Regions from separate parts of the Bradyrhizobium sp. IC3195 genome, predicted to be linked through region 1. Evidence: riboswitches for the same ligand, from Rfam matches in the RefSeq annotation. Region 1 holds a riboswitch; the other holds the start of a gene.
What was found. Region 1 has a riboswitch for cobalamin ahead of I6F09_RS13825 (DUF1636 domain-containing protein). Riboswitches for the same ligand answer to the same signal wherever they lie in the genome.
Positions count from the first base shown of each region.

Region 2: another riboswitch for cobalamin. It lies ahead of metE (5-methyltetrahydropteroyltriglutamate--homocysteine S-methyltransferase); the one in region 1 lies ahead of I6F09_RS13825 (DUF1636 domain-containing protein).

Region 1 covers NZ_JADYVG010000005.1:248,743-255,910, reverse strand. Annotated here, with positions in the region: gene cobN (cobaltochelatase subunit CobN) at 1-2,497, opposite strand, end outside; gene cobW (cobalamin biosynthesis protein CobW) at 2,497-3,546, opposite strand; gene I6F09_RS13825 (DUF1636 domain-containing protein) at 3,543-3,917, opposite strand; cobalamin riboswitch at 4,011-4,233, opposite strand; gene cobO (cob(I)yrinic acid a,c-diamide adenosyltransferase) at 4,274-4,909, shown strand; gene I6F09_RS13815 (cobyric acid synthase) at 4,915-6,363, shown strand; gene cobD (threonine-phosphate decarboxylase CobD) at 6,352-7,168, opposite strand, start outside.
Region 2 covers NZ_JADYVG010000014.1:135,400-142,567, reverse strand. Annotated here, with positions in the region: gene I6F09_RS24675 (hemerythrin domain-containing protein) at 93-692, shown strand; gene metE (5-methyltetrahydropteroyltriglutamate--homocysteine S-methyltransferase) at 1,961-4,306, opposite strand; cobalamin riboswitch at 4,406-4,609, opposite strand; gene I6F09_RS24665 (hypothetical protein) at 5,021-5,296, shown strand; gene I6F09_RS24660 (nodulate formation efficiency C protein) at 5,639-6,421, shown strand.

The sequences.
Region 1 (7,168 bases):
CGGCTTCGAACAATTGCGCGAGCCCTGCGAAGACATCGCGGAACAGGCCGGATACGCGCAGCGTGACGTCGATGCGCGGACGGCCGAGCTCGGCCGGGGCGATGATGTCGTAACCGGTGACACGGCCGGAAGCGTGATCCCAGCGCGGCGCGAGGCCGGCCAGATGCAACGCCATCGCGAACTCTTCGCCTGCGGTGCGCATCGTCGCCGAGCCCCAGAGATCCACCACGAGGCCCTTCGGCCAGTCGCCGTGATTCTGCAGATGACGGCGCAACAGCTCCTCGGCAAGCTTGATGCCTTGCGCATGCGCCGATGGCGTCGGCACGGCACGCGGGTCGACGGCAAAGAGGTTGCGCCCTGTCGGCAGCACGTCCTGGCGCCCGCGATACGGGGAGCCCGACGGCCCGGGGGCAACGCGTTTGCCGGCGAGCGCGGAACGCAACGCGTCCCGCTCCTGATCGCCGCACGTGCCGCGGCCGAACACGTGCAGGCCGTCGCCGAACTGGCTTTCCTTGAGATCGCAGACGAAGCGGTCGATCCGCGGGATGGCTTCGGCCGGTGCGGCCATTGCATCGAGGCCGAGATCGTCTTCGAGACCCGCCGCCCGCGCCTCGTCACGGATCGCCGCGATCAGCCGCTGGCGGCGCGCGGGATCGAGACCATCGGCGGTCGAATATTCGTCGAGCAGGCGTTCGAGCCGGCGCAGGCCCTCCGGCACCGCGGATGTCTCAAGCGGCGGCGGCAGATGGCCGATCGTGACCGCGCCGATGCGCCGCTTGGCCTGCGCGGCCTCGCCGGGATCGTTGACGATGAAGGGATAGATGACGGGGAGATCGCCGATCAGCGCTTCCGGCCAGCACGCTTGCGACAGCGCCACGGATTTTCCGGGCAGCCATTCCAGCGTGCCGTGCGCGCCCATATGCACGACGGCATCGCAGCCTTGCTGCCGGAGCCAGAGATAGAACGCGACATAGGCTTGGCGCGGCGTGCGGGCGAGATCGTGATAATCGGCATCGCGCGAGGCCGCATCGCCGCGCTCGGGCTGGACTGCGATGATCGACCGGCCGCATTGGATCGCAGCGAAGTAGAACGCGCCGTCGCAGCAGCTCGGATCGTTCTCCGGTGCGCCCCAGGCCTGCACGAGATCGTCCTGCAAGGATTGCGGCAGGCGCGCCAGCCCCGTGCGATATTCGGCGACGCTCCAGGTCAAGCTCTGCTTCAATAGTTTTGCGCCGAGCGCATCGACCGGCGCAACGTCGAAGCCGACCTCCGCGAGATCGGAGATCAACGCCTCGACCGACGCCAGCGCGTCGAGCCCGACGGCGTGCGCGATCTGATGCGGCCGGCCCGGATAATTCGAGAGCACGATTGCCAACCGCTTCTCGCCGGCGGGCTTCTCCGCGAGGCGACGCCAAGCCGCGACGCGCATGGCAACGGCGTTGACGCGCTCTTCGTCGCGCCTGTGCGCTAGATGCGCGAATTGCAGATCGGGATCGCGCTGACCGGCCGATTTGAAGCTCACCACGCCTGCGAACAGGCGGCCGTCGACCTCCGGCAGCACCACATGCATCGCGAGATCGCCGGGCGACAGGCCGCGCAGCGATTCCGCCCAATCCTCGCGCCGCGCCGTCGAGAGCGCGACCTGGAACACCGGACAGGACGCGGCATCGAACGGCGTCGTGCCGTCGTCGCCAAGGGCCGAGAACGCCGTCGCATTGACGATCGCCGCCGCAGGATGTTGCGCCAGATGCGCGCGCAGCCAGTCGGCAACGCCCGGCGCCTTCAGCGAGGTGACGAACACACCGTAGGCGTCAAATCCCTTCTCGCGCAGCGCCGCAATCAAGGCGTCGACGGGCCCCGTATCGGCGGCGGTGAGATAGGAGCGATAGAACGTCACGAGTGCGCGCGGCTTGCCCTCGCCGCCCGCCGGCGCGGCAATGACGCCGCGCGCGGGATCGTAGAATCCCATCTCGGGCACGGTCATCTCGCCGATGACCGGGCCGGCATAGAGGCCCGAGGCCAGCGCGAGCTGCGCGATCGCGGCTTGCGCGGCGACCGGGCCACCGGAGTCGCAGAGCACCTTGAGCCGCCGCAGCGTCGAGACCGGCAGGGTCGAGTACGCATCCAGCCGCGCGTCGTCGCGGCCGTCCGCCGGCAGCACGGCGAGCACGATGTTGCGCTCTTGCGCGAGTTGCTGGAGCGCCGCGAGCCCGTATGCCCAATAGGACTCCCCGCCGATCAGGCGCACCAATATGCCCCGCGCCTGCGACAGCGTCCGTTCGATATAGGTGTCGACCGACAGCGGATGACGCAGCTCCGCGAGATTGGCCAGCCGCAGCGACGGCAGGCTGCCCCGACCGCGGCGCCAGCCGGCCGCAAAGGCGGCAAGGTCGGAATCCGAATACGAGAGCACCACGAGATCGGCCGGGTCCTGGCCGATGTCTCTTGGCGTCGGGGTCTCCTCGAGACCGCGGCTCTCGCGGAAGACGACGTGCATCAGATGCCAGATCCTGAAAGACCAAGTCCTGCCTTGATGGCGGCCTCGTCGATATCGCCATGCTCGCCGATCACGACGAGCTTCGACTGTCTGAGACCCGCGCCCCATGGCTTGTCGAACTGATGGCGCACGCGCTCACCGACCGCCTGCAACAACAGGCGCATCGGCTTGCCCGCGACCGCGATGTAGCCCTTGGCCCGCAGCACGTTCTGCTCGCGCGCCAGTTTCTGGACCGATGCGACCAGCGCATCGATATCCGCCACCTCCGGAAGGTCGATCACGACCGACGCAAAATCATCATGCTCATGCTCTTCCTCGCCGTCGTGATGCGAGGGCCGCGCGGCGAGATCATTCTCGGCGGCCGCACCGAGGCCGAGGATGACGCGCGCGTCGATCGCGCCATCGGTGACCGGCAGCATCGGCACGCGGCGCGGCATCTCGGCTGTGATCGCCGCCTTTGCGGCTTCGATTCCGGCTGCGCCCGCAAGGTCGGCCTTGGTCAGCAGCACGATGTCGGCGCAGGCGATCTGGTCCTCGAACACTTCTGACAGCGGCGTCTCGTGATCGAGATTGTCGTCCGCCGCGCGCTGCGCTTCCACCGCAGCCGGATCCGGCGCGAAGCGGCCGGCGGCGACAGCCTCGGCGTCGGCCAGCGCGATCACGCCGTCGACCGTGATCCGCGAGCGGATCTCCGGCCAGTCGAACGCCTTCAGCAGCGGCTTTGGCAGCGCCAGGCCCGAGGTCTCGATCAGGATGTGATCGGGCCGCACCGGCCGCGCCAGCAACTGCTCCATGGTCGGAATGAAATCGTCGGCGACGGTGCAGCAGATGCAGCCATTGGCGAGCTCGACGATGTTCTCCTCCGGGCAGTTCGCATCGGCGCAGGACTTCAGGATCTCGCCGTCGACGCCCTCGCTGCCGAATTCGTTGACGAGCACCGCGAGCTTCTTGCCGCCGGCGTTGCTGAGCAGATGCTGGATCAGCGTCGTCTTGCCGGAGCCCAGGAAACCCGTGACCACCGTAACCGGGACTTTTGCGAGCGAGTTCATTCAGCGGCCTCCGGCACGACGGTAACAGGGGGAATACGGGCAAGCGACTGCTTGCGGAAGATTTCGGGACGGCTGCGCCAGGGCACGATTCCGTCGGGCGTCGCCGCGTAGGCCGCAGCACCTGCGACCACGTCCTGCGCATTCGCATCGGACAGGCGGCCATAGACATAGGACCAGCGGCCGGGCGCGCTGAGCGCGACCGAGCAGCCCTGGCTGCACGCCGACAGGCATTCGACGGGAACCACGCTGACGCCCTCGGGCACGCCGGCCTCGATAATCGCGCCATGCAGGCGCTTGCCGGGCGTCGTCTCGCCCTCGCCAAGCGTCTGGCCGGCGCGGCAGGTGATGCAGACATGAAGTGTGACGGTCATCGCCTCTTCCAGATAACAGCGGGAGGCGATGAGGCGCACGGACCATTCTCCTGAAGGCCCGCTTCCCCGTCGCGGAACACCCCGTCCGCCGGTCCAAAACTCGTCCGCGCTGGCAGGTCTCCCGGCTTGCGGAGCAGGGTTTTGGCCCTTCGATCCCCGCCTTCCCGATTCCAAAAGGAATCAGTGGCTTCGGGCATCTCTCCGGTCACGGTCGCGGGGGCGGCTGCAGTTTGGACCCAAATCTTTGCGGATTCGGACCCTATCGCATTCCCTCTTCGCCTGTCATAGGACAGGAACCAACGCCAGGCCACCATTTGCCGGTGGCCGCCACTTGTCAAGCCGAAGGACCGGGACCGATGACGCCTGAACCGGAAACCCACACGACCGAGGAAACCGACGCCCGCCACGCCGCCAAAATGGCGAAGAAGAAGGCCGCTCGCGACAAGATCATGGCGACCAAGAGCGGTGAAAAAGGCCTGATCATCGTCCACACCGGCGCGGGCAAGGGAAAATCCTCCTCGGCCTTCGGCATGATCGTCCGCTGCGTCGCGCATGGCTTTCCTTGTGCGGTGGTGCAATTCATCAAGGGCGCCTGGGATACCGGCGAACGGCGCCTGCTCACCGGCCATTTCGGCGAACTCTGTCAGTTCCACGCGATGGGCGAAGGCTTCACCTGGGAGACCCAAGACCGCACCCGCGACATCGCTGCCGCGCGCGCCGGCTGGGAGAAAGCCAAGGAGCTGATCCTCGACGAGCGGCTGCGCATGGTCGTGCTCGACGAGATCAACATCGCGCTGCGCTACGACTATCTCGACATCGCCGAAGTCGTCGATTTCCTGACGACGCAAAAGCCTGCGATGACGCATGTCGTGCTCACCGGGCGCAACGCCAAGGACGAGCTGATCGAGGTCGCCGACCTCGTCACCGAGATGACGCTGGTCAAGCATCCCTTCCGCTCCGGCATCAAGGCGCAGGCCGGCGTCGAGTTCTAGCTTCAATGGCACGCGCATTGATGATTCAGGGTGCCGGCTCGGACGTGGGCAAGTCGCTCATCGTCGCCGGCCTCGCGCGCGCCTTTACGCGCCGTGGTCTGCGCGTGCTGCCGTTCAAGCCGCAGAACATGTCGAACAACGCCGCGGTCACCGTCGATGGCGGTGAGATCGGCCGCGCCCAGGCGCTGCAGGCCCTCGCCGCCGGTGTCGAGCCGCACACCGACATGAACCCGGTGCTGCTCAAGCCCGAGACCGATGTCGGCGCGCAGGTCGTCGTCCACGGCAAGCGCATCGCGACCGCACGCGCGCGCGACTACGCGGCGATGAAGCCGTCGCTGATGGGCGCGGTGCTGGAGAGCTTTGAACGGCTGAAGGCGCGCGCCGATCTGGTGCTGGTCGAAGGCGCCGGCAGTCCGGCCGAGGTGAATTTGCGCAAGTCCGACATCGCCAATATGGGCTTTGCCCGCAAGGCGGATGTGCCCGTCGTGCTGGTCGGCGACATCGATCGCGGCGGCGTCATCGCCCAGCTCGTCGGCATCAAGACGGTGATCGAGCCCGACGATGCCGCGATGATCTCTGGCTTCGTCATCAACAAGTTCCGCGGCGATCCCACGCTGTTCGACGACGGCTACAGGCTGATCGAGCAGAAAACGTCGTGGCGCGGCTTCGGCGTGCTGCCCTGGTTTCCGCGTGCCGGCGAGCTACCGGCCGAGGATGCGCTCGGCCTGCGCGATGCGCGCAAGCCGGGCCAATGCAAGATCGCCTGCCTCGCACTGTCGCGGATCGCCAATTTCGACGATCTCGATCCGCTCAAGCTCGAGCCGGGTGTCGATCTCGTGATGGTGCGTCCGGGCGAAGCCATTCCCGGCGATGCCAGGCTCGTGATCATCCCTGGCTCAAAATCCACCCGCGGCGACCTCGCCTTCCTGCGCGCGCAGGGCTGGGACGTCGACCTGTTCGCGCATTACCGCAGGGGCGGCCATGTGCTCGGCCTCTGCGGCGGCTATCAGATGCTGGGACGCAGCGTCGCCGACCCCGAAGGCATCGAGGGGCCTGCGGGCGACACGCCGGGCCTCGGGCTTCTCGATATCGAGACGGTGATGAGCCCGCAAAAGACCCTCACGCGCGTTGCGGCCGTGCACGCGGCGACGGATCAGCCGATCCAGGCTTACGAGATCCACATCGGCCGCACCGACGGCCCGGATCGCGCCCGCCCCTTCGCAAAGCTCGACGGCGAGCCGGAAGGCGCGATCTCAAGGGATGGTCGTGTGCAGGGCAGCTATCTGCACGGCCTGTTCACGTCGGATGATTTCCGCAAGGCCTACCTCGCCAAACTCGACATTCCCGCAGGCGACGAGCCCTATCACGCCAGCGTCGAAAGCGCGCTCGAGGCGCTGGCCGATCACATCGAAAAGCATCTCGACGTCGAAGGCCTGCTCGCGCTAGCGCGCTAGGGCCTCGGCAAGGCGCGTCCATTCGGCTTCGCTGCCGGGGAGCCCGAGGCGCAGCCATGTCGGCTGTTGCGCGAACACGCGGGACCAGATGTGGCTGCGCGCGAGCCTCTCCTGCGCAGCCACCGCGTCGGCCGTTTCGTACAAGCGAAACAGCGGTGTGCCGCCGATGAGCCGCCAGCTTCGCGAATGCGCCATTGCATCGAGGCGAACACAGTCGCGCGCGAGCCGCGCCGACGTCGCCTCGGCCCAAGTCTGATCGCGCAAGGCACGACAGCCGATTTCGATCGCCGCGCCCGAAACAGGCCATGGACCCGACACGGCGGCAAGCTTGTCGATGTCGGCGGCATGACCGATGGCGAAGCCGAGCCGCAGGCCGGCCAAGCCATAAAACTTTCCGAACGACCGCAGGATCAACAGTCCCGGTCGATCCGCGTCGGGTGCAAGCGACAATTGCGGAATCGGGTCCGCAAAGCTCTCGTCTACGACGAGACGGCCGACGCGCGGCAACAGCGCGAGCAGATCCTTGCGCGAATGGCACCGCCCGTCGGGATTGTTGGGATTGACGACGATGGCGAGGTCCGCACCCGCCAGCGCATCGAGCTCGGCAACCTCCTGGACGTCCCGGCCGGCGGCCGACAGGACGCCGGCATATTCATTGTAGGTCGGCGCGAGGATACGCGCGCGCCCGGGCGCCGCGAGTTGCGGCAGCAATTGAATGGCGGCCTGAGCACCGCCCATCGCAACGATCGGTGCGCTCGTGCGGTAGCCGTGCCGCGCCGCCTGATGCAATGCCTCGATCTCGGCG
Region 2 (7,168 bases), on a different contig from region 1:
CAGCCCCGCGAAGGACACCGAATTCGGCTTGGGCAGTCTTGCAAATGGCAGAAATCGCTTCCAGCCTAGATTGTGCCTCCAGGAACACCGCAATGATCATCGATCTTCTGCTTCGAGAGCATCGCAACATTGATCTTCTTCTGGTCGCTCTTCAACGCGAATTGGAGATTTTTGAGAAGGGGATCCGGCCCGATTATGAGGTCATTCGCGCGATTATCAGCTATTTCGAGGTTTACCCCGAGGTGTACCATCATCCACAGGAAGACTTGATTTTTTTCAAGCTCAAGTCTCGCGATCCGGAGGCAGCTGCAATCGTCGGCGATCTCGCGCTTGAACACCAGGAAGTCGTCGACCGTTTGCACCACTTCGCGCGAGCTATTGACGCTATCCTCGCGGATCGTGACCTCTTTCGGCAAGACGTCGGCAATATCATACGCGACTTTATAGTACGCGAGCGGCACCACATGATGTGGGAAGAACGAGATTTCTTTCCCGCCGCTCTGAAGGCTCTCTCGGCTAAGGATTGGACCGAAATCGCTTCCGCCCTCACCAATGATGGAGATCCGCTGTTCAGCGAGACAGCGGCAGCGACTTCCGATGCGCTAAGAGCGCATATTCTGCAATTGGAGCAAGAAGCTGAGGCCGAACGGAGCTCGGTCGCGTTGTCGTCCGCCAAGGCCGGCAATCCGTGACACAGCGCCGAGACGGACGGGCCGTATTGACGCGGCCGTTTGACAGCAGGAAGTGGACCTCATGCTCATTCTGTCGAAAGAAAATGGGGGGTGCTCGCGGGCACGTAGGCTGCCGCCCCCCCCCCAAAATGGCTTCTGCGCAACGTGATCGCTTCCTCGACCACCGGCGCAAACAGCATGGCGGAGCCTAGCTGAGCTCTGGTTCCGGCACCACAATGTAAACCTCGCAGGTCTGTCAGTTGCGCAGTGATATCGCGCGAAACGGACGCCTCTCGTGTCCGCCGACCGATGAGGACGGACGATTGCCGCCGCGCGGGTGCGGCGAAGCACTCCCACTCCTTGAGCCCCGCCCCATACGCTCTGAGACATCCGGCCGCAGCCGGTCCTACTCACTGCACGCGAATGCGAGGCACTGCCAGTCCCGGGTACGTTCAGCACCAACAGCAAGGCGCTGGACGTGGATCGCCACGACCAGTTCTGGCGCAATTGGATTTCAACAACCTATGGGGATCCGCATCGTAAATGATGCTCGTTCCTGACGCGTGACCGCTTCATCGCGATCCTACATACGTGTATGCGGCGTGCAGCATGCCCTCCCATTGGCCTTGGAGCGGCCATAGGCATCGGCGACACTCCGTAATCAGGTCCAGAAACCTCTGTTTGAGATCTATGAGCGGACCATGCGGAGGGTGTCACGAGCTTGATGATGCCGCGGTGCCGATAGGGTGCTCCTCAGCGCCCAAGCCGAAACCCGACTATCGGGTGGAACCGGTCGACCAAGGACTGCCTTAAGCAAGGTTCAAATTTAGCAACCGCTTATGCATTGGATAAGCTTGCGAGATCCATGGAGCCGGGCTTACGTCGCCCTGATCGAACATAAGGCTCCAGGCAGGAAAGCGCACCGAGTTTGCTGTCCTGCGGCGACCGCCCGGCATGCCCCCTCGCTGCTGTCGTAATCGTGCCGACGTGCTCATGAGCGACAAACCTTGGTGTAGATTCTAACTCTCAGGCTATACGGTCGCATACCACGGCATAATTGAGCTACGCTGATCTTGTGCTTCAACTCGGCTCAGATTTTCGGCGAATGTCCTCGCCGTGATCGAACTGGCGGCTTCGCCGATGGAAGTCCGCGCGAATGCGTCAGCTTCGCTCCTCCCAGACTTTCGCCCGGCCCGCTAAGCGGGGCGGGGCATTTTTTATGTTCCTAAGGCTCCCGCGCAAATGACCACAAGCGGATCAGCTTTGTCGAAAAGAGACCGAAGCCCGGATCAACGGCCTCGCGGATCGAATGCAGCGCGCAGTTCGCGGGCGGCAGTGACCATGTTCGCTAGCGCTGGCCGAACCTCCTCCCATTTGCGCGTCTTCAGGCCGCAGTCTGGATTGATCCAGAGCTGCGAATCCTGCAGCCGCGTCCGAGCCAACACCATCAGCTCCTTCATTTCGCTCGTCTCGGGAACGCGTGGAGAGTGGATGTCGTACACGCCCGGCCCGATCTGATTTGGATATTCGTAGTTCCTGAACGCGTCGAGTAGTTCCATTTTCGAGCGCGATGTCTCGATCGAGATGACATCCGCGTCCATTGCAGCGATCGCACCAATGATGTCGTTGAACTCCGAGTAGCACATATGCGTATGAATTTGCGTTTGATCGGCGACGCCCGATGAACAGATGCGGAAGCAATCGACGGCCCAGTCGAGATAAGCCGCCCACTCCGATCGACGCAACGGCAATCCTTCGCGGACTGCAGCTTCGTCGATCTGGATCATGGTCGCACCAGCATTCTCGAGATCGCGGACTTCGTCTCGGATCGCGAGCGCAATCTGGCGGCAGACCTCGCTTCTGGGAATATCATCCCGAACAAAGGACCAGTTCAAGATCGTCACCGGTCCGGTCAACATCGCTTTCATCGGCTTCCTTGTTAGTGATTGCGCGTAGCGCCACCAGTCCACGGTGATAGGCTTCGGCCGTGCTACATCGCCAAACAGGATCGGTGGCCTGACGCAGCGCGAGCCGTAGGACTGCACCCATCCGCTCTTGGTAAATACGAAGCCGGCGAGTTGCTCGCCGAAGTACTGCACCATGTCATTGCGCTCAAACTCGCCGTGCACGAGGACGTCAAGACCGATGTCCTCCTGCCAACGTACGGCGCGCGCAGTCTCCTCCTTGAGGAACTTGTCGTATTGCTCGTCGCTTATCGCACCTCGCGCATGCGCCGCACGGGCATTCCGGATCTCTGTGGTCTGCGGAAATGATCCGATCGTCGTGGTAGGAAAAGCCGGTAGTCCGAATCGATTGCTTTGGATCTCGGCCCGACGGGCAAATGGGCTCGCGCGCCGACACATGGTCTGGTCGATCGCTCTCATCCGGACAGCGACATTGGCATCACGGATTTTCGGCGAAGTCCGGCGGACAGTCGCGGCACCTTCCGACTCGGCAAGAGCTAACGCAACATTCTGGTCGCCTGCGAGTGCACGCGCTAGGATCGCAAGCTCCCGCATCTTCTGGACCGAGAAAGCAAGCCAGCTCTTGACGTCGGAAGCGAGCCCGGTCTCGAGTTCAACATCGACCGGCACATGAAGCAGCGAGCAGGATGGGGCGATCTGTACACGATCCTTGCCGAGCTTCGCAATCGCGGGTTCGAGCCGCTGGCGCAGCGACGACAAATTCGACCGCCATACATTCCGACCGTCGACGACACCGAGCGACATGACGAGATCACTTCGGCCGCCAGCGATGATCTGGTGCAACAACTGTGGCGCTCGAACCAGATCGAGGTGCAGCCCGGCAACTGGCAGGCTCAAGGCGGTGTCCAGATTGTCGCCGAGGTCGCCGAAATAGCTGGCAACCATGATCTTGATCGCCGGCCCCTCCTTGGCGAGCCGGTCATAGGCATGTCGCAAAGATTTTCGCGTCCCCTCATCCAGATCAAGAACTAGGCTGGGCTCGTCGAACTGAACCCAATTTGCCCCACGTTTGGCCAATTCCTGCATAACCTCGATATAGGGCGGTATCAGTTCATCCAGCAGTGAGAGTGGCTGGAACGTGGGATCGGGACTCTTGCCGAGCTTTAGGAATGTGACCGGCCCGATCAGGACGGGGCGGGTCTGAAAGCCAAGGGCCTTGGCTTCCTCATACTCCTCGATCGGCTTGCGAGAGCATAGCCTGAAAGTCTGTCCCCTGTGAAACTCGGGGACCATATAGTGATAGTTGGTGTCGAACCACTTGGTCATCTCCTGCGCGGGTGCGCCAAATCCGCGCGGTCCGTGACCGCAACTCGCTTCCTGGTCGTCGCATTGTGAACCGCGGGCCATGGCGAAGTATGTCTTGAGCGAAACGGATTCGGCTTTCGAGGCGTAGATCTCCGGGATGGCGCCAACCATGACACTTGTGTCGAGCACCTGGTCATACAGCGAGAAATCGTTCGATGGAATGACCGTGACGCCGATAGATTTCTGACGGGCCCAATTCGCGGCACGCAGGCCAGCTGCGTCCTCGAGCAGCTGCTGTTCGCTGCTTTTTCCGGCCCAGTAGCTTTCTAGAGCGACTTTGAGCTCGCGCCTTGGACCGATGCGTGGCGTTCCGAGCGTGGCAACAGGGAGGGAGAGAAGAGACATAGCGTTAACCCATGTTGGGGGCAAAGGCCATGGCGGACGCAGGCAGGGGAAGTCGCGGTGCGACGGCTGCTTGGCGCACCACCGGGACACCCCGCCCGTGGACGAATATAGTGTCGGGGCAGGTCTCCTGGCTCGCAGGTCATCGCTGCTGTCCGGCCTTCCCGAAGCCGCGCAGGCTTCAGTGACGTCGTTGGACAGCGGCTCGCCGCTCACAGTTGCGGGGGCAGCGCCGGCATTTTCACCGGCTTCCCTCTTAGCTCCGGATCAAATGGAAACCGGAGAACCTCGACGACTTGGATTATCGGCAAGAGCAGTCTTCCGTCAACCTCTCAGATCATGTCTCAAGCTGATGCTGCGACATCTGCTACGCGAATGACCGTGCATCTCTAGCATTGAGATGATGTAGCAGTGCTCTCCAATCAGCGATACCGCAATGAGCATCGCAGTTGCCCGCGGGTTGCACGCCAGATCGGTGGAAAGGACAAATGCGGCTTGCGCGGTCGGGGCCGCTGCCTCGAGCAGAACGCATTTGTCGCCAGTCCCAGCTTCCCAGCGGTTTTTCGAGCACGCGCGCCATCCAGCCACCTTCTCGACCAACAGGATCAGTGTTGAATAGGCCAAGACACTTGGCTAAGCCAGCAACTTACAACTTACCCGGGCAGCACGTTTGATTTGCGGTGCCAGCCACACCCCAAATGCTCGGCGAAGATCGGCTTGCCGTCGTTCGCCATCGAGTACAAAGCGCGCCTGACTGAGGCTGTTCTCGACTTCCGGAGCGCCGGACGTCGCGAAAGGAGCGCCAAACGCGCCATGGCCCCTTGGCCGAAAGTGCCCGAAGGCATGGCAGCGATCAAAAGCCCACATTCCGGCAACGATAACCGAACCACACGGTTCAATGACGGCAAACGTGCTGCCACTTCTCATCAGGAACTTGGCACCGAGGCGTTCCGCTGTGCCGTCGAACATCCGGTGCGTGACGGGGATGCATAAGCCGTGCTGGAGAGGTTGAACGGAAACATCGAGACATGCGCCAGTCGGAAAGTCGACAAAGAGGACACAAAACCGGTGCGAATTGCCGTCTATTATCTGGCACGAAGAATGCACGTCCTCTGCCTGCCCAGTCCTCCTGCTGGGCATGTCCAGCACAGCAAATTGAGGCTGTCGGTGGCAGTGAAGTTAGCGGCGCGTGACATAGAGGGGAGCGCCTGCTCGCACGGGAAAACCAGTGGTCGCCCCGTCGCGTCGCCGCTAACTTCTTGCGCTCGCGCATAACAGGTTGAAGGTTGCCTGCTCTGGAATGACGTGTGGATGAGACCGGATAGGCCGACGGTTATGAAGAAAACGTCAGGAAGACGCGCGCTATGGCTTTGGCTCGGTCGATCCCTGATCTGCCTGGCCGGGCTGGCTGCGACGAGCAACACTGTTCGCGCTAACGACAGCCCCCTTGTCGAAAGAGTCAAGTCAACGTGGCGAGCGCAAGACGGTGAGACAATAGAACAAGTTATCTCCAACGTCTCGAAGGTGGCACAGTTCGTCCCTCGGATGTGGGGCGTCGCTGAACTTGACCAAAATGAATATGTTTTTGTTTCTTGGACCAGGCACCGGGATGATAAATCAGACGAAGAGTACGTTATCACCTGGAAGGTCGCGCTCGACGGGACGATTGAACTTGCGTCGACCTATGCGAAGCCAATGGAATTGGGCTGGCGCGCCTTCGCGCTCTCGTTGATCGCCAGTGAAGTCAAGGATGGCGAAAGGGACGCAAATCTTGGCTTTCTGCATGACCCGGCCAACTTCAACTTTGTGACGACCATGCAAGGTCGGCTCGGTGATCTTCTGCGGCAGGGCAGCTGCACTATCGTTGATCCTGTTGGAGTGGACTACTTGCCGAAGCAGAATGACAAGCCGACCGAGAAAGGTGATCTGTGGCGCGTTTTGCTTGTGGTGAACTGTAATATCCCAGGGCCCCGCTATTTTACATACAACGGGGTCATCACTTTCGAGAAGAGCGAAGGACAAGATTGGGAGCCGCAATCCTCCTTTGCCAAGCGTATCGCGGCTTTTCCTCCTGGCTCCTGGTTCGCTCGCATGGAGCCAAAGGAACGGGAGGATTAGAAGGGAGCTAAAGGCCTCGGTAAATGATCGCGCAGAGCAAGATCGCGCCGTAGCTCCTGCAGGGCCGAACGCCTCAGAGCAACGGCAAGACTATCAGCTCTAAACTCTCCGGTGTTTACACCTTGAACAGTCGCGAGCTTTCCCGCGGCCTTCAGCCGGCCATCGAGAAAATGGGGCAGCACGATTACCTCCGATTCTTTCTGCGAGGAGTCGAGCTCAGCGGCGCGTGCCGCCTTGCGAGAGGCGGCTTGACCTCGGCGCACCCCACGCAGTGGAAGGACACCATTTGCGAGAGAACCAGCTCTCCATGCCATTCTTCACGGGACTGGGCCTGCAGATGCCTCGGGCCCAAGCCCGATCCGGCGTGCGAACCGCGCATCGCGCGACTGACTGGCACCCGCAAGAGCGTGACCATTCCGAGGCCGAGGTGGCACGCGGGATCGACTGCTGCGACGAAACCGGTTAATAGGGTAATGGGGCAGTGTTAGCGGCCCCGGCTTGACCACCGGTCCTTCAAGTGCCCCCAACGAGGAGCCGGAGCCGTGCGCGAGGCATCGAAGACCGGACTGAGTCGCCCGCTAGATTTCCTCGCACGCATTCGTCTGCGCATCGTAGATCCGGATTTGAAGCATGGGAAAGCGCTTCTTTAGTTCTGCTCCACCTGCCCTGGCGCCGTCTTTGGTTGCGAATTCAGCTCTGAGTCGGCCATCCACTTCAAGCGCGTAAGAAGAGACGGGCAATTCCCGG